Regions from separate parts of the Halomonas sp. MES3-P3E genome, predicted to be linked through region 3. Evidence: predicted binding sites of a transcription regulator. Region 3 holds the regulator's gene; each other region holds the start of a gene.
What was found. The regulator sigma-54, encoded in region 3, starts transcription at its own class of promoters, with help from an activator protein. The targets are predictions, from matches to a motif close to TGGCACNNNNNTTGCTNT.
Positions count from the first base shown of each region.

Region 1 (7,755 bases), on a different contig from region 3:
AGGGAAATCAAAGCCTGCATTGACCAATGCACTGCGCACCCGTTCACGGCTCTCTTTGACGGCGGTTTCGGGTAAGCCCACTAACGTCAGGCCCGGCAAGCCATTAGCCAGATGCACTTCAACATGCACCGCGGGTGCGTCTAAACCTACGCCTGCGCGGGTGGCGACAATGGCTAATGTCATTGCAATTCCTCGCTGATGATGGGGGCCAACGTTACGCTTATATTATCTAAGCCTGCTTTACCATTATGGCTAAACTACCTTAGTTAAGCCCGCTTTGGTAGCGCTCAACGCTACTCCTCTTAAGGCTGCTCGCTGTCTGCTGCAGCGTCTTCCAACACCGCGGTCAGTTCCTTGGCAAAGCGTTGAGCCGAAGGTAATGCGCCGAAGCTCCATACCGGCGGTAGGCGTAGCAGGTTGTCATTCTTGACGCTGGGAAGTTGTTGCCACAGGCCGCTTTTTGCAAGCTGCTCTTCTACCCCGGCGGGGAGCGGGTCGATGATAACTAACATTGCCTCAGGGTAGCGTGCCAGCGCTTCAACCCCTACCAGCGCAAACCCCCAGGCGTTGGTGGGCTTGTCCCAGGCATTAGGGAGTTCGAGCTGCTCTAGAACAGCGTTGTAAAGACTGTTATCGCCAAAGACGCGCACGTGGCGGGCATCCATGAACTGCACCATGAGCAGTGGCGCGATTTCTGACTGTGAGCGGGACCGGGATTCGCGCAGCGTGGTCATCAAGGTTTGGGTTTCTTCGATCAGTTGCTCTGCCTGAGGCTGACGCTCGGTTAACTCGCCCAACTGGCGGGTCAGGGTTTGCATCTCTTGCCAGGTATCGGTGCCGGGCGAATAGAGCGCGAACGAGGTGACCGGTGCGATTCGCTCCAGGCGCGGTGTTAAGCCAGCGAACATGGGGGAGATCAGTATCTGTTCGGGCGGTACTTGGGCCAATAGCTCCAGATTGGGTTGGGTGCGCAGGCCCATATCAGTGGCACTGTTAAATATACGGGGCTCACCTACCCAGTCGTGGTAAGCGTCCTGTTGGGCAACGCTGCTAATAGGGGCGTCAATGGCCAGCAGGGTTTCGGCGATAGTCCAGTCGACCGTTGCCCACTGCGCCTTTGCCGTTGAAAAAGTCATTAGGCAAACGGCGAACAGCCCACAGCGTACAAATAAAGAGAGCAGGGTGGTTTGGCGCATGATGAAGAGAGGCCATCCAGAAAAATAAGAGCTGTATTTAAACGATAATATTTATTGTTTGCAAACATGAGTGCAGGTAAAAAAGCCCAGGCGCGGCGGCCTGGGCAAATATGTTCATGATTACTTCTCGATACTTAGGCAATGGCTCTGAGCGGAGGCTTAGAATCGGTAGTGAACGCTGGCAGTGATGCCCCGCTCGGCGCCAAAGTAGCAGTACTCCAGGGAGTTGCAGGAAGCCACGTACTCTTTATCCAGCAGGTTGCTCACATTCAGACGTGTCTCGACCCCTTCAACACCGAGTTGGCTAAGGTCATAGCCAACGGTGGCATCGACCAGGGTGTAGTCGGGCACGCTTTCGGTGTTGGACCGGTCAGCGGCGATATCCGCGTAGTGGCGTACGCCGACACCCATATCCACGCCGTTTAGCCAACCCTTGTTGCCCTCGTAGTGGCCCCACAGTTGAACCTGGTGTCGGGGTGAGTAAATCGCGTTATTGCCCTGGTTGCCGTCATCGCTTTTGGCGTAAGTGATATCGGTGAAGCTGTAGCCCGCCTGTAGCGAAAGGGTGTCGCTCAACCGTGTTTGCGCTTCCAGTTCCAGCCCTTGGGATTCGATTTCACCCACGGCCCGGTAAGGGTCAGTGGGCTGCTCTTTGGTGGCGACGTTCTCCTGGCTGATGTGGAACAGGGCCGCGCTGTACTGGCTGGCGCTGCCGTTTGGTTGGAATTTGACGCCGGTTTCCCACTGTTCGCCTTCCATCGGTTGCAGCAGATCGCCACTTTCATCCACGAAACTGGTGGGGGTGAACGCGGTGGAGTAGCTTAAGTAGGGCGCCACGCCGTTATCGAACAGGTAGACCACCCCGGCGCGGCCACTGAACTGGGTATCGCTGAGCGAGCTGGTATCCCCACTGTCGCGGTTGGTATTGTCGATATTCACCCAGTCGTAGCGGCCGCCCAGGGTGAAGCGCCAGTCATTGAGGGCGATTTGGTCTTGCAGGTAAACGCCGGTTTGGTCGATTTCGTGGCGTTCCCGCACCGGGGCGTAAAACTCGATGGGTTCGCTGCCATACACAGGGTTAAACGCATTGATCGACGGAAAATACCCGGATGGCCAAGAGACGTCGTTTTCCCGCTGCTGGTAATCCACCCCGAACAGCAGCGTGTGATCCATAAAGCCACTGCTAATGTTGGCTTCTAACTGGTTATCGAGCGTCCAGGCGTCTAGCGATTCATTGCTGCCGGAGTAGTAGCGGGTGAGTTCATCAGACGTAGGCGAGGTCCAGCCAAAACCGTAGACCTGATTGAGCACCACATCTGAATTGAGGTAGCGCATCAACTGCCGACCGGTCACCTGATCGTTAAAGCGGTGCTCCAGGGCGTAGCCGACCATGCGCTGGGTGCGCTCATAGGTGTCGTAATCCTCTTCGCCATCAAAGAAGTTGTTGCTGATCTTACGGCCATTGTGGGCGACCACGGCGCCTTCATAGGGGACGCCGGAGTGGTAGCCGCCTTCGGGTTCATCCTGCAAGTAGGCTTCTACCGTTAGGCTGGTGTCATCGGTGATATCCCAAGCGAGCCGGGGCGCAATGGCGTAGCGCTCCTCTTCTGCCGGGCCAAACTGGGTGTCCGCGGCGCTGGCAATGCCGGTCAGGCGAAAGGCCACCCGCTGCTCAGCGCCAAGTGGCCCGGTAAGGTCAAAAGCGGCGCTGCGCTGGTTATTATTACCCACTCGAAAACGCAGCTCACCGCCCTGTTCAAATTCGGGCCGCTTACTGTTCAGGGCGACCACTCCGCCAGGGGAGGCACGACCATAGAGCACCGAGGCGGGCCCGCGCACTACTTCGATACTTTCTAGAAACCACGGGTCGATATGCATGCTGCTATGGGAGTTGGCATCGCCCATGATCTTCAAACCATCTAAGAAAGTATTGCTCAAGCTACCGTCCGAAAACCCGCGCAGCACGAGATAGTCAAAACGGTTGGAGGCGCCGATTTGATTGCTATAAACGCCGGGCGTGTAGTCAGTGGCTCGCTGAACGGTGCTTACACCGCGGTTATCCATCTGTTCGCGCGTAATGGTAGAGACGCTCTGGGGTGTTTCGATAAACGGCGTCTCGACTTTGGTGGCGGCCTGCTGAGCGGTCACCGTGACGGTACCCAGCGTGGTGTTTTCCTGTGCATAAAGCGGTGATACCGACAGTGCTGCGATAACAGCGGCGCTAAGCGGAGAGCGTAGAAAGCGATGATGGGAAGTAAGCATGGGTGGTACCTGCAATAAAAAGCAATGAAGCAAACGTGTTAATGAGAATTATTACTTTTTATTGCAGTGGAAAGGTATGCGCAATGACAAAGGTGTTATGCCTGATGCCAAAAAATGCCTGGGAGAGGAACTTACTGCTAAAGACAAGTGAGTGGTGTCTTAATGGCGTTTCAACACAGCGTGGGGCGCCATCCCAAAAGCGCGCTTGAAAGCGGTGGCAAAATTAGTGGCGTGGCGATAACCGCTCGCATGGGCAGCCTGCTGCACACTATAACCACGCTGCAGATCGTGATATGCCTGGGTTAAGCGGCATTGGCGCAGGTGCTCAAAAAGTGAGTAACCGTAATAGGCGCGAAACTTCTGACGCAGGCTGCTAGGGCTCATGGCTACATCACGGGCCAAGCCATCCAAGCAGTAGTTCTTCATTGGTTGATCGGCAATCTGCTGGTGAAGCGTCGCCAGACAGCCGCGGTCTCGAGAGGTTAAGCGTGTTTCACGGTGATGGGAGGCAGAGCGTGCCGCCAGCGGCGATAACGGGTCAGCGGGTAAGCCATGACCGAGTAGTTGTAGCGCTAGCCCTTGCCACACCAGCGGTTGCCGGCAAGCACTTGTCGGCTGGTCGATGTTGGCGCGCAGGGCCAGAAGCAGCGCTTCAGGTAGCCGCCAGCGATGCAACAGCGGGGCTGCGGGGGATAGAGGAAGCCCATGAGGTTCTGTTGCGAGTACTGCAAGATTCACCGTGCGTAGGCGCGGCTGGGCGGGCTGACAGACCGTGAGCGAATGCTGAGAATTGAAGTGCGCGCACAGCCCATCGCCTGCCATGAGGGCAAAGCATTCAGAACCCACCGTGGCGGTGATATGACCTTCGAGCACAACGCTAATGAACCAGGGCACTGACTGGCGGGAAGTCGACCAGTAGGTACGCTCAACCTGTAGGTCCGAGAGCGTTAAATGGAGCGACGGGGAAAGGCTGACATCATGTACTTGGCCTTGGGCGACGGGCGCTACTTTTGCACACCTCCCCTCAATTCGATAATCGATGCCGAAGCGCAACCCCAATTGTTCCAGCGACTGCGACGTCAGGGTCTGCTGTGTTTGGTTTATAGGCGGGTGAGTCGCGAGTGATTTCATAGGTCATGCGCTATTGTTTTCAATGATATGCATCAAATTGGCGCATCAGTACGCAAGACGACTCGTCAAAATGAAAAAATCTGCGCTGGCAGAGGCCATCCCGCAGCGGCGTCGGCACCGGTTTGATCTATCTTGGTGCTTGCACGCGACTTATTTTTACCAGGTCGCCTTTCTCAACGGCTCCACTAGCGAAGAACGAATGGCGCTTGAAGATAACGGCTACACCAGGAAGGTATCATTGACAGCTAAAATGTCAATGATATTGATTCGTATTTATGAGGATGGGGAGGGCTGAGAGGGCATGATAGAGCAAGGCGACCATCATGACGGCAGACGTCGGCAATAGGTGATGTCACGCTATTGCCGATAACCGCTAACTAATTGACTAGGCAGTAAATGGGTTTACCGTTTGGTCGGTTTTTCGTCTTCATTGCTGTCACTGTCTGGCTCTGGCGTCGGCACCGGCGGTACTTCTGCTTCTACTGGCGTGGCGGTTGGCGCTGTGGAGGCTTCAACGGCTGCTTCAAGGTTAGCCACTTGGCGCTCTAACGCCTCTACCCGCGAACGCGTGCGCTGCAGTACGTCCATCAAAATATCGAAATCTTCTCTGGAAACAAGCTCAAGGCGGTCGAAGGCGCCACGCACGACTTGCTGTACGCCTTTTTGGATATCTTCCGGTGCCTGAGAGGCGTTTTGTAAACGGTCGCCAATCTGCTGGGCCAGTCGGCTGATGCGGTCTTGAGGCGCCATAGCTGCTCTCTCCTTAATAACTCACTAAATGAACATATATAAAAACGGCTTACCGTAAGGATACGCAACAGTTGGCGAATTCGCATGTGTCGAATGGATTAACTGCTCAGCGGGTGGTTTGCATCGAAATGGAGCAGGCAACATTTGCTTACGCCTTTTTTTGGTGCAATAGCCGTGGTGTGACGATGGATTTGACGAGATTAAGCGCTTTGAAAGACTTTCCTTGTTGTCTAATTAGCTGAATTATAAGAAAAAAAAGTCAGCTGGCACGGTATGCGCATTAACGGTTCAGGTGCTTATTCTGGCGGCTGTGCCGCTACCAATCTAGCAGGACTTATCCAGCAGGGGAGATCCGGGATGAAACTCATCACCGCTATCATCAAGCCATTCAAGCTCGACGATGTTCGTGAGGCACTCGCCGACAACGGAGTTCAGGGCATCACCGTTACTGAAGTTAAAGGGTTTGGCCGTCAGAAAGGGCATACCGAGCTGTACCGTGGCGCCGAATACGTTGTCGACTTTCTGCCCAAGGTAAAAGTGGAAGTGGCCGTCGACGATGCACGATTAGAAAGCGTGCTGGACGCAATCTGTAGCGCAGCCAACAGCGGAAAAATCGGTGACGGCAAGGTGTTTGTTACGCCACTGGAAGACGTGATTCGTATCCGCACCGGTGAGCGTGGCGCTGACGCCGTATAACGGACGCCACGCGAACAGGGCTGCATAGCCGTCTTTTGCGTATAACTTCTCATAGAATAACGGGGAACACCTTATGAATGAGTTAGCTGATTTGAGCTACGCGCTCGATACGTTCTACTTTCTAATTTGCGGCGTGCTGGTGATGTGGATGGCCGCAGGCTTCTCCATGTTGGAAGCGGGCTTGGTACGCTCCAAAAATACCGCTGAAATTCTGACCAAAAATATCGCGCTGTTTGCGATTGCCTGCACCATGTACCTGCTGGTGGGCTACTACATCATGTACTCCAGCAGCGCTGGCGGCTTTCTGCCTAACCTAGGCTTCCTGATTGGCGCTGAAAACAGCGTTGATGCGGTGACCGCAGGCGGCGATGACGCCCCCTACTACTCCATGCGTTCTGACTTCTTCTTCCAGGTAGTCTTTGTCGCCACCGCCATGTCGATTGTGTCGGGTGCCGTGGCCGAGCGTATGAAGCTGTGGGCATTCCTGGCCTTTGCAGTGGTGATGACCGCGTTTATCTATCCGGTGTCTGGCTACTGGACGTGGGGTGGCGGCTGGTTGTCTGAAGTTGGCTACTCTGACTATGCTGGCTCAGGCATTGTGCACCTTGCCGGTGCAGCTGCAGCACTCGCTGGTGTCATCGTGCTCGGGCCGCGTAAAGGCAAATATGGCAAAGATGGTTCTATCCACGCGATTCCCGGTGCCAACATGCCGCTGGCAACGCTGGGTACCTTCATTCTTTGGATGGGCTGGTTCGGCTTTAACGGTGGTTCCGAGCTCAAGCTGGCGGCCGTCGATTCTGCGAATAACGTGGCGCAAGTGTTTGTAAATACCAACGCTGCAGCAGCAGGTGGTGTGATTGCGGCACTGATTCTGGCCAAACTGTGGTTCCGTAAAGCGGACCTGACCATGGCACTGAACGGTGCGCTGGCGGGTCTGGTGGCAATCACCGCTGATCCGCTCTCTCCGACCGCACTAGGCGCCACGATTATTGGTGCAGTGGGCGGCATCATCGTTGTCGCTGCCATCGTCACCCTCGATAAAGTGAAACTGGATGATCCGGTCGGCGCGATCTCAGTGCACGGTGTTGTCGGGATCTGGGGCGTGCTGGCGGTGCCATTGAACAACGACGGCGCGTCATTTGGTGCTCAAATCATCGGTATTGCCGGTATCTTCGGTTGGGTCTTCCTGGCAAGCCTGGTGGTATGGCTAATCCTGAAAGCCATCATGGGTATCCGGGTCAGCGAAGAAGAAGAGTATGAAGGCGTTGATATCGCTGAATGTGGTCTCGAAGCCTACCCCGAATTTGGTATTAAGAAATAAGGTAATGCCTACCCATTGAGCTGGTGTGCTCCTTATAGCCTCCCCTAAAGTGGGAGGCTTTTTTATTCTCTGTCGATAGCGGTGTATGCTGGTGAGTAGCGGTTATCGGTTGCGATACTTGCAGCCCTTCAACTCAACCCCATCACGGCCACCCAGTTAGAGGATATGGTAATGAAATTGATCACAGCTATTATCAAGCCGTTCAAGCTTGACGATGTGCGCGAGTCGCTCTCCGACATCGGTGTACAGGGTATTACGGTGACGGAAGTGAAAGGTTTTGGGCGTCAGAAAGGGCATACCGAGCTGTATCGTGGCGCTGAGTATGTGGTGGACTTCCTGCCCAAGGTGAAGCTGGAAGTAGCCGTGGACGACGATATGGCCGAGCAGGTGATCGATGCC
Region 1 is NZ_PJBT01000182.1:72,769-80,523, reverse strand. Features, by position in the region: gene CXF87_RS12980 (YifB family Mg chelatase-like AAA ATPase) at 1-183, opposite strand, end outside; gene CXF87_RS12975 (ABC transporter substrate-binding protein) at 303-1,196, opposite strand; gene CXF87_RS12970 (TonB-dependent siderophore receptor) at 1,356-3,458, opposite strand; gene CXF87_RS12965 (AraC family transcriptional regulator) at 3,618-4,589, opposite strand; gene CXF87_RS12960 (hypothetical protein) at 4,660-4,884, shown strand; gene CXF87_RS12955 (accessory factor UbiK family protein) at 4,992-5,339, opposite strand; gene CXF87_RS12950 (P-II family nitrogen regulator) at 5,697-6,035, shown strand; gene CXF87_RS12945 (ammonium transporter) at 6,109-7,356, shown strand; gene glnK (P-II family nitrogen regulator) at 7,528-7,755, shown strand, end outside.
Region 1: CXF87_RS12950 (P-II family nitrogen regulator) is a predicted target of sigma-54. The motif match lies at 5,604-5,621, and genes of this name have one in related genera.

Region 2 (7,755 bases), on a different contig from region 3:
ATAATCGAGGCTGGAGTTGAGGTAAGCCGCCCTGACCCCGTTCTGTTCCAGTGCCGCTACCTGGTCCTGCATCAGCGCAATCAGCGGCGAGACCACAATCGCGGTGCCTTCGCGCAACAGTGCCGGGATTTGATAGCACAGCGACTTGCCCCCGCCGGTTGGCATCAGCACCAGCGCATCGCCTCCGGCGATCACATGCTCAATGATAGCCTGCTGCGGGCCGCGAAAGCTGTCGTAGCCGAATACTTCCTGCAGTACCTTGAGGGCTGCCGGGTGAGGGTCGCCGTGCATCAATGCTCTCCTTATCGCGTGCTTGAGGGAGAATTGTCGCACGAAAACTCACGGGGTTTTGCTTAGCGAATCCCGGCGCGCAGGAACGACTGCACAAACTGGCGTTGGAAGAGTAGGAAAGCCACCAGCAAAGGGGCGATACTCAGCAACGTTGCGGCACTCACCGTTGCCCAGTTGACGCCGGTTTCCGGGGCGGAGAAAACGCCTAGTCCTACCGTTAGCGGGCGGCTTTCCACCGAGTTAGTGACCACCAATGGCCATAGAAAGTTATTCCAGTGGTGGCTGATCGAAACCAGCCCATAAGCAAGATAAGTCGGCTTGGCCAGCGGTACGTAGACCTTCCATAAGATCTCCATCCAGTTGCAGCCTTCGATCCGAGCAGCGTCTTCCAGCTCCCGGGGAATGGTTTTAAACGTCTGGCGCAGCAGAAAAATACCAAAAGCGCTGGCGACGTAGGGCAGGCCTATGCCGCTAATGGTGTTGATCAACCCCAGCTCACTGGCAATACGATAATTCTCGACGATCAGAACTTCGGGAAATACGAACAGCTGAATCAGCACCAGCATAAACAGCACGTTTTTACCGGGAATCGGAAAGCGCGCAAAGGCAAACGCCGCCAGAGTGCAAACCACAAACTGGGCAAATACAACGCCAGTGACGAGGGCAAAGGTATTCAGGTAGTAGCGCCCAAAAGGCGCCTGAGCCCAGGCGTTGGTGAAGTTATCCAGCGTGAGCGGGGCGAAAAGCTCGAAATTCACCATAAATTCGCTGGGGTGGAAGGCGGCCCAAAAGGCGTACAGCAGTGGAAAAACCCAAATAACCGCCAGCAGCCACGCGGCCACGGTTTCCAGTGCAGGAATTGAGAAGAAACGGGAGCGGGGCGCATAGGGTGTGGTCGTATTCATTGGTAGTGCGTCCTGCGATCTAAAATCGTGAACTTAAGCGTGGCAACGACCGCGAGGACCAGCAGAATAACCACCGTGATGGTGGCGGCGGTGGTGCGGTCAAAAAACGAAAACGCGTTCTCATAGACGTAATAGAGCAGCAGGTTCGTCGCGTTGTTGGGCCCGCCCTTGGTCAAAATAAACAGGTGATCGACGACTCTTACTGCATTGATTAAGGCGTTAATCAGCACAAACAGCGTGGTGGGCATCAGCAATGGGAAGGTAACCCGCCAGAAGAAGCTCCAGCGGCTGGTGCCCTCAAGGTCAGAAGCCTCTTTGAGTTCAGGCGCAATGCCCTGCAGTGCGGCGAGGTAGAAAATCATAAAAAAACCGGCTTCTTTCCACACCGACATTACGATCACTGATCCCAGAGCGACGCTTGGGTCGCCGAGCCAGTTCACGCCCGAAAAACCTAACGCGCCAAGCAGCTTATTAAATAGGCCAATCTGCGGCGCGTAGAAAAACATCCAAATATTGGCAGCGGCGATCATGGGCAGGATGGTCGGCGTAAAGTAGGCCATGCGGACAACGCCGCGCCCGCGCAGTTTTCCGTTAACAAATAGCGCCATGCACAATGCCAGCGCGATAGAAGTCGGAATCGTACCGACGGCGTAGATTAAGTTGTTGCGAGCTACTTTCCAAAACGTCGGGTCATCGAAAAGCACCTGATAATTTTCAAGCCCCACGAACTCGGTGGGTGCACCGCGAAAGCCAGGTAAAAACAGACTGTTGATCACCGTCGCGATGGTGGGCAGGTAAGCGAAGGTGGCCAGCAGTATGGCGGCGGGCAGCAGCAGAAGCGCACCGTAGAGCTGCATTTTGCGGTGGTTGGTGAAGGACATGGTTAAGTACCGCAAGTGGGAAAAGCCGGGGCATGCCCCGGCAAATAGAGATAAATATGACGATTAGCGAGCGTAGCGGCGCAGCACGCCATCGGCTTCTTGCTGCGCTTGACTAAGCGCTTCTTCCGGTGACATCTGGCCAGTTAACGCGGCTTGTACGGCGTTATCCAAAGCACGACGCACGCGGCCACCCTGATACGTGGAAAGCTCAGCTGTGCCATGTTCAAGCTGGTCGCGGGCTACGGCTGCGGGAGCGAACTCTTCCACATAGCTTTTCAGTGCATCGGTTTCATAAGCGGCGGGGCTAACGCCCATATAGCCGGTTTCAATTGACCAGGCCGCGGCGCGCTCGGGATCGGTCATCCAGCGGATAAAGGTCATCGCTGCGCGTTGCTCTTCTTCGCTGGCATCTTCAAAAATGTAGAAGTTGCCGCCGCCGGTGGGGCTGCCGCGCTGGGTTTTCATTGGCAGCATAGCAACGCCAAAGTCAAAATCAGCTTCGCTACGTACGGCCGTTAGGTTGCCTGTGGTGTGCCACATCATCGCCGTAGATTGCTCGATAAAGTTTTGGCGCAGCGTGCCCCATTCGATGGTGCCATCGGGCATGGCATCGTGCTCGGTGGCTAGCGACACCCAGTATTCCAGCGCTTCAACGGCGGCGGGGTCGTCAAAGTAGACCTCAGTACCATCTTCGCTCATCAAACGATGGCCATTCTGAAACGCGAAGGCCTGGAACATCCAGTAGGGGTAGCCCGTGGAAGGCACCATCACGCCCCACTGCTCGCCATTGGAGGCTTCCCGAACGGTGGCGGCCATTTCGGCCATCTCTTCCCAGTTCTCAGGGGGCGTTTCGGGGTCTAGGCCTGCCGCTTCAAAGGCGTCTTTGTTCCAGAACAGCACGATGGTGGAGCGCTGGAAGGGAATGCCGTAGGTTTTGCCATCCAGCTGGCCGTTTTCCATCAAGCCAGGGTAAAAGCTATCCAGCCAGTCACGCTCTTCATCGGTTTCGACCAGATCATCGAAGGCCACAATGGCGTTCTGCTCAATCAGCTCATAAAGGTCGATTGAAAAAAGAACTGACAGTTGCGGCGTATCGCCAGCCTCGATGGCGGACATAGCCCGTACGCGAGTGTCGTCGTAGTTGCCGGCGTAAATCGCTTCCAGGTTGATATCCGGGTGTTCGCTTTCGAACTCCTCTACCAGATTATCCACCACGTTGGTGAGCGCACCGCCCACCGACACTGGGTAGTACATGGTGAGATCGACGCTATCAGCGTTGACCTGGGCGGCATTCAACAAGCCCGCTGCCAGGGCCGTCATCGCAAAAGGGATCCGCGAACGCATAAGAGACTCCACAAGTGTCAGGACTGAATCAAGGTTGAAAAGCGATCAGTGTTGGAAAGAGCCCACCGCCGGTGGACGAGGAATGCTGCGGATTGGCGGAGCGAAATCGCTTGGTGGCATATCATCGCGCCGTAGGCCGTTAGCATCGAAAAGGTGTATGTTCTTGGACGCCCAATAGAGGCTGCATGGCTGGCCGCTCAATAGCGGTTTGCCGCTTAATCGAACGCGCAGGGTATGCGAGCCCACCTCAACATAGGCGATGGTATCTGCCCCCAAGTACTCTTCACTGACTACCTTGGCGGGTACGCCTGGCGACGCCGCTGGCCGTAGCTCAATATCTTCTGGGCGCACGCCCAAGTGTCCACCGGCGGCCTCCATTGGCGCCACCGGCGTGCTTGGCTCACCTTCAATGACGGCGCCAGTCTCACCAGCCACCAACGGCAGCAGATTCATCGCTGGACTACCAATAAAGCTGGCGGCAAAGGCGCTGGCGGGGCGGTTATAAAGTTCGTCGGGCGTACCGTCCTGCACGATTTTGCCGTGCTGCATCAGAATGACGCGATCACCCATACTCATGGCCTCAACTTGATCGTGGGTGACGTAAATCACCGTCATATTTAGGCGACTTTGCAACGCTTTGATTTCTCTGCGCATATCGCTTCGCAGCCGCGCATCCAGATTGGAGAGCGGCTCATCCATTAAGCAAATGGGGTGTTCGGAGATAATTGAGCGTGCCAGCGCCACTCGTTGTCGCTGGCCACCAGAGAGCTGGGCAGGTTTGCGGGCCAGGTAATCGGTGAGATCGACCAGCTCGGCAACCTTGGCGAGCCGTTCGCGCTGTTCGGCTTTGGGTACTTTACGACTGCGCAGGCCAAACACGATGTTGTCGGCAACACTTAAATGCGGGAACAGTGCATAGGACTGAAACACCATGCTCAGCCCACGGTCACCGGGTGGCAGGCGTGTCACATCACGCTCTCCAATATAGATATGCCCGCCGCTGGCCTCTTCCAAGCCTGCGATCATACGCAGCGTGGTAGATTTGCCGCAGCCCGAAGGGCCTAGCAGAATGACAAATTGCCCAGGCGTGACGTCGAAGGAGATATCATCGACGGCAGCAGTCGCGTCCCAACGTTTGGTGACGCGTTCCAGGCGGATACGCGATTGGTTTGACATAGCACACACATCACCGGCTGTTGGTTGTTATTGGTTCAGCTTGTGTTGAAGGTGTTGCCGTTGTATGACACTTACATGGATCGTTTATGACAGCCGCTGTGTCAAGCAGAAAATCATTTGGCAACTTTAATGCCATAGCGCTGAAGCCTACGCACCACGCTGGACTGACTGATGCCCAGCCGCTCGGCGATGGCATAGGTACTGAGGTGAGTGGTGCACAGCGCCTCAAGCGTTTCCCGCTCTAAACGGGCCATATACTGCTTAAGTGTTTCATGAGGTTCCAGCGCAGGTATCGACGTTGCTGGTGACGAGCTCGGCAGGCTTGCATGGTGTTGTTCGGTATATGGTTGAGCGGCAGGCACCTCAATCTGATCCGTGGGGCTGGAAAGCCACGCCCGTTCCAGCCAGTTCTCCAGCTCACGCACGTTGCCCAGCCATTCGCTGCCCATCAGGGTCGACCAAACGCGGGTGTCGAGAATTTTCTGCCGCCCATAGCGCTGGTTGAGCCGGTTTAAACACGCTTCGACAAGGTCTGGGATATCTTCCCGGCGGTCGCGAAGGGGCGGCAGGGTGACCGGGATCACATTGAGACGGTAGTAAAGGTCTAACCGAAACTGCCCAGCCTCAACCTGTTTAGCCAAGTCTTGGTTAGTGGCCACGACCAAACGAAAATTGACTTTGCGAGAGCGGGTGTCACCCAGCCGAGTCAGGCTGCCATCCTGAATGACCTTTAACAGTTTGGTTTGCATTAGCAGCGGCAGTTCGCCTATTTCATCCAAAAACAGCGTGCCGCCCTCGGCCTGCTCCAACAGTCCCGCCTTACCTTGCCGCGCCGCACCGCTAAAAGCGCCGGGCTGATAGCCAAACATCTCGGACTCAAACAAATTCTCAGGAATGGCCGCGCAGTTAACGTCAATAAACGGCCCGTCACAGCGCTGGCTCCAGCGGTGTAGCTGTTTAGCAAAGGCGGTTTTACCCACGCCCGATTCACCCAGCATTAGCACATTGGCATCTGATGGTGCGACCCGCTTAAGCAGTAGCGCAATTTCACGCATCACGCTGCTGCGCACCTGCAGGTTATCCAGGGCATCATCCAGCGCCTGCTCTTCCGCATCCGGGGCGGCCTGGCTGCGTTTTAAGTGTTCGCTAAAGCGTTTTTGCAGCAGCGCGTATTCGTCCTGCAATAGCTGCAAGTCGGTTAAATCCCGGGAGCGGCTGATAATGCGCTCTAGCTTGCCATTGACGAACACAGGGTAAGCTTCGGCGATGACCCGGCGGCCTGTTCCAGTGACCTGCATGAGCTGCGCTGGTTGGCGGGTGCGCATCACTTCCATGGTGATAGAGGGCTTGAGCACCCCGGCCGCTTGCAACTGCTGCACACTGCTGGTGAGCAGTTCTTCTCGTGATACCCCGTAAACCGCTTCGGCCCCTGGGCTAATATCGACTATTTGTCCATCGCCACTGACGATAAAGAAGTGATCGTTAGCAGTCTCTACAATGGTTTGCAGCACACGTCTGTCTATTTCACTCACTGCCATCGACTCCCTTCAAATAATTCATTATTGAATCTTTGATTCAATAATGAATTGACTAAGCGTTAAATTGATTCATTTTTGCATCATTTGACCGGTAATCCCACCGCTTTATAGGGATCTACGACTTGGCATGATCTGTGCAACGCCTATAGGAGATAGCTAAGGCTGAAAGTCAGGAAAGTTGCATAGGCTAAATCGTCACAACAAATCCAAGGAGATGTGTATGTCGGAGTTCAACCAGCCGCTGGGCGGCAACACCATGCCGCGCTTTGCAGGCCCCGCCACCATGATGCGCCTGCCTACCCAAGACACCGCTGAAGGTTTAGATGCGGCGTTTATCGGCATTCCCATGGATATCGGTACCTCGAACCGCCCCGGCACGCGCCTCGGGCCGCGCCAGATCCGCGATGAGTCGCGCATGCTGCGCCCCTACAATATGGCAACCCGCGCCGCGCCGTTTGAAAGCCTCCAGGTAGCCGATATTGGCGACGTACCCATCAACACCTTCCACCTGCCGAAAAGCGTCGACATCATCACCGCTTTCTACGACGACGTGTTGAAGCATGACTGCATTCCGATGACCCTGGGCGGCGAACACACGTTGACCCTGCCAATTCTACGCGCCATGGCCAAAAAGCATGGCCCGGTGGGGTTGATTCATATCGACGCCCATGCCGATGTAAACGAGCATATGTTCGGCGAGCCGATTGCTCACGGCACGCCATTTCGTCGTGCTCAGGAAGAGGGCTTGTTGGCCCACGGTAAGGTCGTACAAATCGGCCTGCGTGGTACGGGTTACGCCGCTGAGGATTTCGACTGGTGCCGCGATCAAGGTTTCCGCGTTGTTCCCGCTGAGGAGTGCTGGTACCGCTCGCTAGCGCCGTTGATGCAGGAAGTGCGCGAACAGATGGGCGATATTCCGGTATACATCAGTTTCGATATTGATGGTTTGGATCCCTCTGTTGCCCCCGGTACCGGCACGGTAGAGATGGGTGGCCTAACGTCTACTCAGGGATTGGAAATTGTTCGTGGCGCCTTGGGCCTGAATATTGTCGGCTGTGATCTGGTGGAAGTATCCCCGCCCTACGACCCCAGCGGCAACACCGCACTGATGGGCGCCACGCTGCTGTATGAAATGCTCTGCGTCCTGCCGGGCGTGAAGCGTGGCGACTAAGCCGCTCTTAAGACGGTTTTGATTTAAAAGGCGCCGACCTGATAAGGCGCTAATAAAAAGACATATGGCAGGAAGGTCTACTTCCTGCCAGGACGCCGCCAGCCCACCTCCAATAATCACTTCCAATAGGTGAACCCTATGTCGAATAGCAACGTTAAGACCGAAGAGCCGACCTCGTCGGGGCCGATCCCCCAGGCGCATTTACTGAAGTTTATAGTGCCTTCTTTAATTGGGGTTTTGCTGTTTCTCGTCCCTTTTCAATTTGGCGATACCATCAATATTGGTATGGGCCTCATGGCGGAAGGCTTGCAAACGCTATTAGGCTCAGCGCTGCCTGCTATCGCGGTAGTCGTGCTTTGTCTGTCAGTGATAATCACTGTTTATGCCAAACTGGCTGATCCAGCCTGGGCCAAAAAAGGCATGTTGCATGAGATGTTTCATGTTGGGCC
Region 2 is NZ_PJBT01000193.1:41,670-49,424, reverse strand. Features, by position in the region: gene recQ (DNA helicase RecQ) at 1-291, opposite strand, end outside; gene CXF87_RS20910 (carbohydrate ABC transporter permease) at 354-1,196, opposite strand; gene CXF87_RS20905 (carbohydrate ABC transporter permease) at 1,193-2,077, opposite strand; gene CXF87_RS20900 (ABC transporter substrate-binding protein) at 2,141-3,421, opposite strand; gene CXF87_RS20895 (ABC transporter ATP-binding protein) at 3,467-4,597, opposite strand; gene CXF87_RS20890 (sigma-54 interaction domain-containing protein) at 4,711-6,135, opposite strand; gene speB (agmatinase) at 6,356-7,306, shown strand; gene CXF87_RS20880 (YjiH family protein) at 7,445-7,755, shown strand, end outside.
Region 2: speB (agmatinase) is a predicted target of sigma-54. The motif match lies at 6,259-6,276, and genes of this name have one in related genera.

Region 3 (7,755 bases):
CGCCATGTCGCGCTATGCAGGGATTGATCCCTTGGCCGGCCTGAGTGCTGAAGAAAAAGTCGCCATGCTGAAACAGGCTGACCGTGTGGCGCGTGCTGCCGATCCCAGTATTAGCCAGGTAAGTGCCTCCTTATCGGGCACTTATGAAGTGGTGTTGGTACGGGCTAGTGATGGCACGTTGGCGGCCGATATCCGCCCGCTGGTGCGCTTCAATGTCAGCGTGATTGCAGTTAAGAATGGGCGTCGCGAACGCGGCAGCGCCGGTGGTGGCGGTCGTTACTCCATGGCTAAACTGCGCGATGATCAAGTGGCGGAGCATTACGCCAAAGAGGCGGTGCGTCAGGCATTGGTCAACCTGGAAGCCATCGATGCACCCGCAGGGCAAATGCCTGTGGTGTTGGCATCCGGCTGGCCGGGGATCTTGCTGCATGAAGCGGTAGGGCACGGCCTGGAAGGTGATTTCAATCGTAAAGGCAGTTCCGCCTTTGCCGGCAAGATGGGCGAGCGCGTGGCCGCTAAAGGCGTCACCATTGTCGATGATGCGACGATATCGGATAGCCGTGGCTCAATGAGCGTGGATGACGAAGGGACACCGGGTCAGTATACGCCGCTTATTGAAGACGGCATTTTAACGGGCTATATGCAGGATAAGCTCAATGCCCGATTAATGGGCATGGCGCCCACAGGAAACGCGCGACGTGAATCTTTCGCCCACTTGCCGATGCCACGCATGACCAATACAGTCATGCTGGCTGGTCAGGATGAGCCTAGCGATATTATCAAAAGCGTAAAGCGCGGTATTTACGCGGTCAGCTTTGGCGGCGGCCAGGTGGATATTACCTCGGGTAAATTCGTGTTCTCCGCCAGCGAAGCCTACCTCATTGAAGATGGCAAAGTAACGGCGCCGGTGAAAGGAGCCACGTTAATTGGTAACGGCCCAGAAGCGATGCAGCGGGTATCCATGATTGGTCATGATATGGCGTTGGATACTGGTATCGGCGTGTGCGGTAAAGAGGGGCAGGGCGTGCCGGTCGGTGTCGGCCAGCCTACCCTCAAATTGGATGAGCTGACCGTTGGCGGCACGCAGTCTTAAAAAAGTTTTTTTAAAGCGCTAAGGTTTCGCGAAGGTGTTTGAAGAGCTTACGCGAGCTGGTCGGTGGTTTGCCCTGCTCGCGTTCCCGCTGGGCGTTGCGAATTAATTGACGCAGCGTTTGGCGGTCCGCATCGGGATGCTCCTCCATGAACAGGTCAACAGCATCATCGCCTTCGTCAATTAAGCGTTCACGCCATTTTTCGAGACGGTGAAACGCGTGGTCGCGCTGTTCCTGCTCTTGATCAATGGAGTCGAACACGCCTTGGATGGCGGCGAGGTCCTCTTTACGGATAAGTTTGCCGACGTACTGCATATGGCGGCGGCGGCCTTCATGAGAACGAATGCGCGAGGTTTCCTCGATAGCGCGCAGCATATCGTCAGAAAGGGGAAAGCGGGCGCGCTCTGCCGGTCGCATGGCGATTAACGTTTCCCCAAGTGCCTGTAAGGCATGCATTTCGCGTTTGAGTTGCGACTTGCTTGGGCGTTCTTCCTGCTCTTCTACTTCAACGGGGTCGGGACGTTGCTTACGCATAGTGTGGCTCACAGATAAAATTCGTTGCGGCATTATACCAGCTGCGAGTACAACATTGATTCGCCGAAGACATTCTCTTGGAGACATTCGGTTGAGAAAGGAGGCCATATGGCACAGGCATTTGATGCATCCGCGCAGCAGTCGTTACTGACCGCGCGGGCCGAAGAGGCGCTAGCGCTGGCAAAGCGCTTGGGCGCGGATGCTGCCGAAGTAGGCGCAAGCGTCGATCAGGGAATAGGTGTGAGCGTACGCCAGGGCGAAGTTGAAACGGTTGAGTTATCCCGTGATCAGGGCATCGCCGTGACGCTTTACGTAGGCCAGCGTAAAGGTAGTGCCTCATCAACGGATGCTAGCAGTGCCTCGATCCAGGCTGCGGTAGAAAAAGCGCTGGCGATTGCCCGCTATACCGGAGAAGATCCGGCCGCCGGGTTGGCCGATGCATCGTTGATGGCCACCGAGTTACCCGATCTGGAAGTGCATTACCCCTGGGCACTCACAACCGATGAGGCGATCGAGCTAGCGCTTGCTTGCGAGCAGGCGGGGCGTGATGTTGACGGTATCTCTCAGTCGGATGGCGCATCACTTTCGAGTGGCGAAGGCGTGCGCGTTTATGCTAATAGCCACGGCTTTTTAGGCACCCAAAAGGGCAGTAGTCACTCTCTTTCATGCATGCTGATTGCACAGGATGCGAGCGGTATGCAGCGCGACTACGACTACACTTCTGCACGCGATCCCAAGGCACTGCGCGACCCCGCCGAGGTGGGCCGTGAGGCCGCCGAGCGTACGCTGCGCAGGCTCGGCGCAAAACGTCCGCCCACGGGTACCTTTCCAGTGCTATTTGACCCGTCGCTGTCCAGTGGCTTGATTGGTCATTTACTGAGTGGTTTAGCCGGTGGTGCTTTATATCGCCAAGCCTCGTTTCTGTGTGATCGGCTTGGCACGCCGCTGTTTCCCGATTGGTTCAGCCTTGAAGAACGTCCAATGGAAATCGGTGCCACAGCGAGTTCGCCGTTTGATGGCGAGGGCGTGCAAACCCGTAATAATCGTTTTATCGATCAGGGTAGCATTGCCAGCTATATGCTCTCTTCCTACAGCGCTCGTCGGCTGGGTATGCAAACCACGGGTAATGCCGGTGGGGCACGAAATGTGCGTTTGGTGGCACCACTGCAATCCCGTGACAGTCTATTAAAAGAGATGGGCCGGGGTATTTGGGTAACCGAGCTGATGGGGCAGGGCGTTAACGGCGTGACCGGTGATTACTCACGTGGCGCTGCAGGGTTTTGGGTAGAGGATGGAAAAGTACAGTACCCGATCGAGGAGTTTACGATCGCTGGGAACCTGGAGCGGATGTTTGCCGGGTTAGTGGGGATTGGCGATGACACCGATACCCGTGGCAGTGTTCACACGGGTAGTTGGTTAATTGATGCCATGACCGTAGCGGGAGATTAAAAGCTACTGATCTTCCTCAAAACGAGCATCGAACAGCGCTTGAATAGCATCAAGCGCCTGTTCGGCGTCATCGCCTTCAGCGTTGATGGTTAGCTCGGTACCGCAAGGGGCCGCGAGCATCAGCAGTGACATGATGTTGGCGGCGTCAGCGACCTGTTGCTGTTTTTGAACACGTATTGTCGCCGTGAACTGTTGGCCGCATTTTACCAGTTTGGTCGCCGCGCGTGCATGCAGGCCGCGTTGATTGGTAAGTGTGAGAATTCTTTCTGGCACCCTGGTTCCTTTTCGCCGAGTGGTGTCATTAATGGATAGAAGCGCTTAAGACGTTGCTTGCTGCTCGTCGGTTTGGGATGTGCTGGCGGGCGGAGCAGCTAGCTGTTCATTTAATGTGTACTGCAAGCCTAACTCGCGATGACGTAATTGAATTTCGCCCATACTGTGTACTAATCGCTCTGCTAGCTGTTCGACCATATAGACCGAGCGGTGTTGCCCACCGGTACAGCCAATCGCGATAGTCATGTAGCTACGCTGGCTATCTTGGTAAGCGGGCAGCCAGCGCTCAAGCCAAGCCTGAATATCGTTAGTCATGGCGTCTACGATGGGATAACCGCTTAAGAAGGCCACTATGTTCGCATCGCGGCCTGTGAATTGGCGTAGCGTTGGGTCCCAATATGGGTTTGGCAGGCAGCGCACGTCGAAAACCAAATCAGCATCCAACGGTACACCGCGCTTATAACCAAACGACTCAAGCGTCAGCGTGAGCTTGTCGCGCCGCTGATGGGCGACTTGGTCGGTAATGCGACGACGCAAATCGTGAACTGATAGCCTCGAGGTATCGATCAATAAATCGGCTAGATCACGAATGTCGAGCAGCGTTTCTTCTTCTTTATTGATAGCCTCTTCAAGCGTCATTTCGCTATCGCGCGTCAGCGGGTGCCGCCGCCGTGTTGCGGAGTAACGCTCAAGTAGGATGCGCGCATCAGTGGTCAGATAGATCACTTGAAAATCAATTTTACGTTGCCGCAAATCCTCTAATAAAGAGGGCAGTCGTGCCAGGGCGCCAGGCAAGTTACGGGCATCAATACTGACCGCCAAATGGGCGCGGTCGCCCTGGTCGCGTAATTCGTCCACCAACGACCCCAGCAACATGGCAGGGAGGTTATCAATCGCATAGTAGCCAAGATCTTCAAGCGCTTGTAAGGCGATAGATTTACCTGACCCGGAGCGGCCGCTAATGATCACCAGTTGCATAGAGTCTCGCTTTGCTTAGATCAAGCTGCATTGGGGGTGGTGGGCGAAGCATCAACTTAGCGTGTAAAATACCATTAGTTGGCTTTCACAACTTAAATTGGCGTTAACGACTTAGGACGTTGAATGCTCACGCATTTTGGCGGTAATAAGCTCAAGCAGCTCGCGCTGACTGCCTGCCTTGCGCAGCTGGTGGCGAGTATCCGCATCATTCATGATGGTCGCTACCTGGCCGAGTAGGGATAGGTGCGTGTCGTCTGCCTCTTCGGGTACAAGTAGGACAAACACCAGATCAACTGGGTCGCCATCAATGGCGTCGAAATCAATCGCTTCTGACAGTTTTAAAAAACCAGCGATAGGCGCCGAACAGTGCGGGCTGCGTGCGTGTGGGATAGCCACGCCATTGCCGATACCGGTGCTGCCTAAGCGTTCTCGACCGATTAACCGGCTAAACACTTCTTGGCTGTCCAGGCTGGGCGTATTTTGTGCGATAAAGGTGCTGAAAAATTCCAGCACCCTTTTTTTGCTGCCCCCGGGGACGTCAAAGAGAACTCGTTCCGGGGGGAGTATGGTTTCCAACGTCATTGAATTAACGCACGCCTGCGCCTTGGGCGCGAGCTTGTGCTTTTTCCTTATGTTTAACGAGTTGCCGATCAATTTTGTCCGCTAATGCGTCAATAGCGGCGTACATATCACTGTCTAGGGCTTCCGCATGTAAATCAGCACCTGCTGCGTGCAGCGTACAGGCGGCCTGCTGGCGCTCTTTCTCCACAGATAAGGTGACTTGCACCGTGGTTATGTTGTCGTAATGGCGCTCTACACGTTCAAGCTTTTCGTTGACATAGTCACGCAAGGCGTCAGTCAGTTCTACGTGATGACCAGTGATATTAACTTGCATTGACGTACTCCTTATCCATCGGACTGTACTTCGATTGTAACCCTTTTTGCCGCGTTGCAAAGCCCTTGTCGAGAGTTTCCCTAAAACGTTGATTTGTGCTAGCGCAAACGACGTCGCTCGCTAGAGGAGGGAATGCCCATGGCTTCACGGTATTTAGCCACCGTTCGACGCGCTACTTGAATTCCCCCCTCCCCTAATAGCGTGACTAAGCGGCTATCAGAAAGCGGCTTGCCTGGCGGCTCCTCTTGAACCAATTTCTTCAGCCGAGCGCGGATAGCGGTGCTTGAATGGCTGTCACCATCCTGGCCGCTGACTTGGCTTGAGAAAAAGTATTTGAGTTCAAATACGCCGCGAGGCGTATGAATAAATTTCTGAGTGGTTACCCGGGAAATAGTCGATTCGTGCATTTCCACGGCCTCGGCGATATCGGCCAATATGAGCGGCTTCATGGCTTCTTCGCCGTGTTCTAAAAAGCCAATTTGCCGGGTGATAATCTCGCGGCCAACGCGCAGTAGCGTATCGTTGCGGCTAGAGAGGCTCTTGATCAGCCAGCGTGCTTCCTGCAGGTGTTCTTTTAAAAACTGATTGTCCTGACTTTTATCCGCACGCTTTATTAAGCTTGCGTAGTCGGGCTGAATGCGAAGCCTTGGCAATGCCTCAGGATTGAGCTCTAAGTGCCAGCCTTCGTGGTCATGGCGTACGACCAGGTCGGGCGTTACATAACTATCATCGGTATCGCCATAGGCGCTGCCTGGGCGTGGATCAAGGCTACGAATGAGGAGAATGACATCAGCCAGCTGGTTATCATCGAGTCCCAGACGGCGTTTAAGTAAGCGCATGTCATCTTTGCCTAGTGCTTCCAGAAACTGCCGTACTAAGCGGCGGGCAGGAACCAGCAACGGCGTATCTTCGGGAAGAATGGCCAGCTGCAGCATCAGGCACTCACGCAGGTCGCGGGCGAATATCCCTGTTGGCTCAAATTGCTGAAGCTTAAGCAGAATAGTTTCTACTTCGCGCTGGCTAAGCCCATCGACACCTTGGGCGCGAAGCCCTTCACGGATATCGTTGAGCGGCTGAGTTAAATAGCCATTAGCATCTAGCGCGTCGATAAGACTTTCTGCGACAAGTTGCTCTCGCGCGCCAAAATCAGTCATGGCGAGCTGCCACAGCAAGTGCCCATGAAGACTCTGGCCAGCCGCTTGGCGCTCAAAATCAGGTCCTTCGCTGCTGGAGCCACCGTGACTGCCTATATCTTGGTAGGTGTCAGACCAATCACTATCTACCGAGAGCTCGGTGGGAATGCTCTCTGACCACTCTTCCTCTTTGGGCTCGCTGGCAGCCTGTTCGCCAAATTCATCCTCTTGTTCCAGCATGGGGTTGGCATCTAGGGCCTGCTGAATTTCTTGACGTAAGTCCAGCGTTGATAGCTGTAACAGAGCAATGGCCTGCTGCAGCTGAGGTGTCATGGTCAGCTGTGTGCCCATGCGCAGTTGAAGAGAAGCTTTCATGACCATCTGAGAACCACTCGTTAATCAGAATGCTCCACCCTAGTGTGAGTAGGTCTCCGGTGCAAGTGCAATAAGCATGCCATTGGTAGTAAAGTTGTTGTAGAGCGCTAATTAGAAGTGAAAAATAAGCTAGAGGCGGAAATCAGCGCCTAGATAAACCTCCCTCACTTTCTGGTTAGTGAGTATCGAGGCTGGAGAGCCGCTGGCGATGATTTGACCATCGCCCACGATGTAGGCGATATCACAAATATCCAGGGTTTCGCGAACGTTGTGGTCGGTGATCAGTACGCCGATGTGGCGCTGCTTTAATGCCCGAATAATGGTTTTGATCTCGCCCACCGAAATGGGGTCTACGCCAGCAAAGGGCTCGTCCAGCAGAATGAATGCGGGTTCTGTCGCCAGTGAGCGAGCAATCTCCACACGCCTGCGTTCACCGCCTGAAAGGCTCATGCCCAGGTTGTCGCGAATATGGGTAATGTGAAAATCTTCAAGTAGCGCTTCCAGGCGCTGCTCGCGGTCGCTACGGCTGAGTTCTTTGCGTGTTTCGAGTATCGCCATAATATTATCGGCAACCGATAATTTACGAAAAATAGACGCTTCTTGCGGAAGGTAGCCGATACCCGCCGCAGCGCGTTCATGCATTGGCGCGCGGGTTAGATCTACATCGTCGATACCCACTTTGCCAGCATCGGATTTCACCAGCCCCACAATCATATAAAACGAGGTGGTTTTGCCCGCGCCGTTAGGGCCCAGTAAGCCCACGATGCTGCCTTGGGAGATCTCTAAATTGATGTCTTTTACGACTCGACGTCGCTTATAGCTTTTGGCCAAGTGATGGGCATATAGGGTTTTGATTGGCGCAGTGTCTGTAGTTGCCAAGGCTTGGCTCCCTATTGTTCAGGCTGAAGGGTCATACGTATGCGCTGGGGCTCGCTGCCGTCAACGTCAGAGCGTGCTTGAATCACTTCACGGTCAATAAAATACTCAAGGCGCCCGCCGGTGAACGTATCCTCGAGCTGGATCAGCT
Region 3 is NZ_PJBT01000021.1:152,242-159,996, reverse strand. Features, by position in the region: gene tldD (metalloprotease TldD) at 1-1,093, shown strand, start outside; gene yjgA (ribosome biogenesis factor YjgA) at 1,104-1,625, opposite strand; gene pmbA (metalloprotease PmbA) at 1,734-3,074, shown strand; gene CXF87_RS07945 (HPr family phosphocarrier protein) at 3,078-3,347, opposite strand; gene rapZ (RNase adapter RapZ) at 3,393-4,325, opposite strand; gene CXF87_RS07935 (PTS sugar transporter subunit IIA) at 4,437-4,907, opposite strand; gene hpf (ribosome hibernation-promoting factor, HPF/YfiA family) at 4,912-5,220, opposite strand; gene CXF87_RS07925 (RNA polymerase factor sigma-54) at 5,319-6,734, opposite strand; gene lptB (LPS export ABC transporter ATP-binding protein) at 6,858-7,607, opposite strand; gene lptA (lipopolysaccharide transport periplasmic protein LptA) at 7,619-7,755, opposite strand, start outside.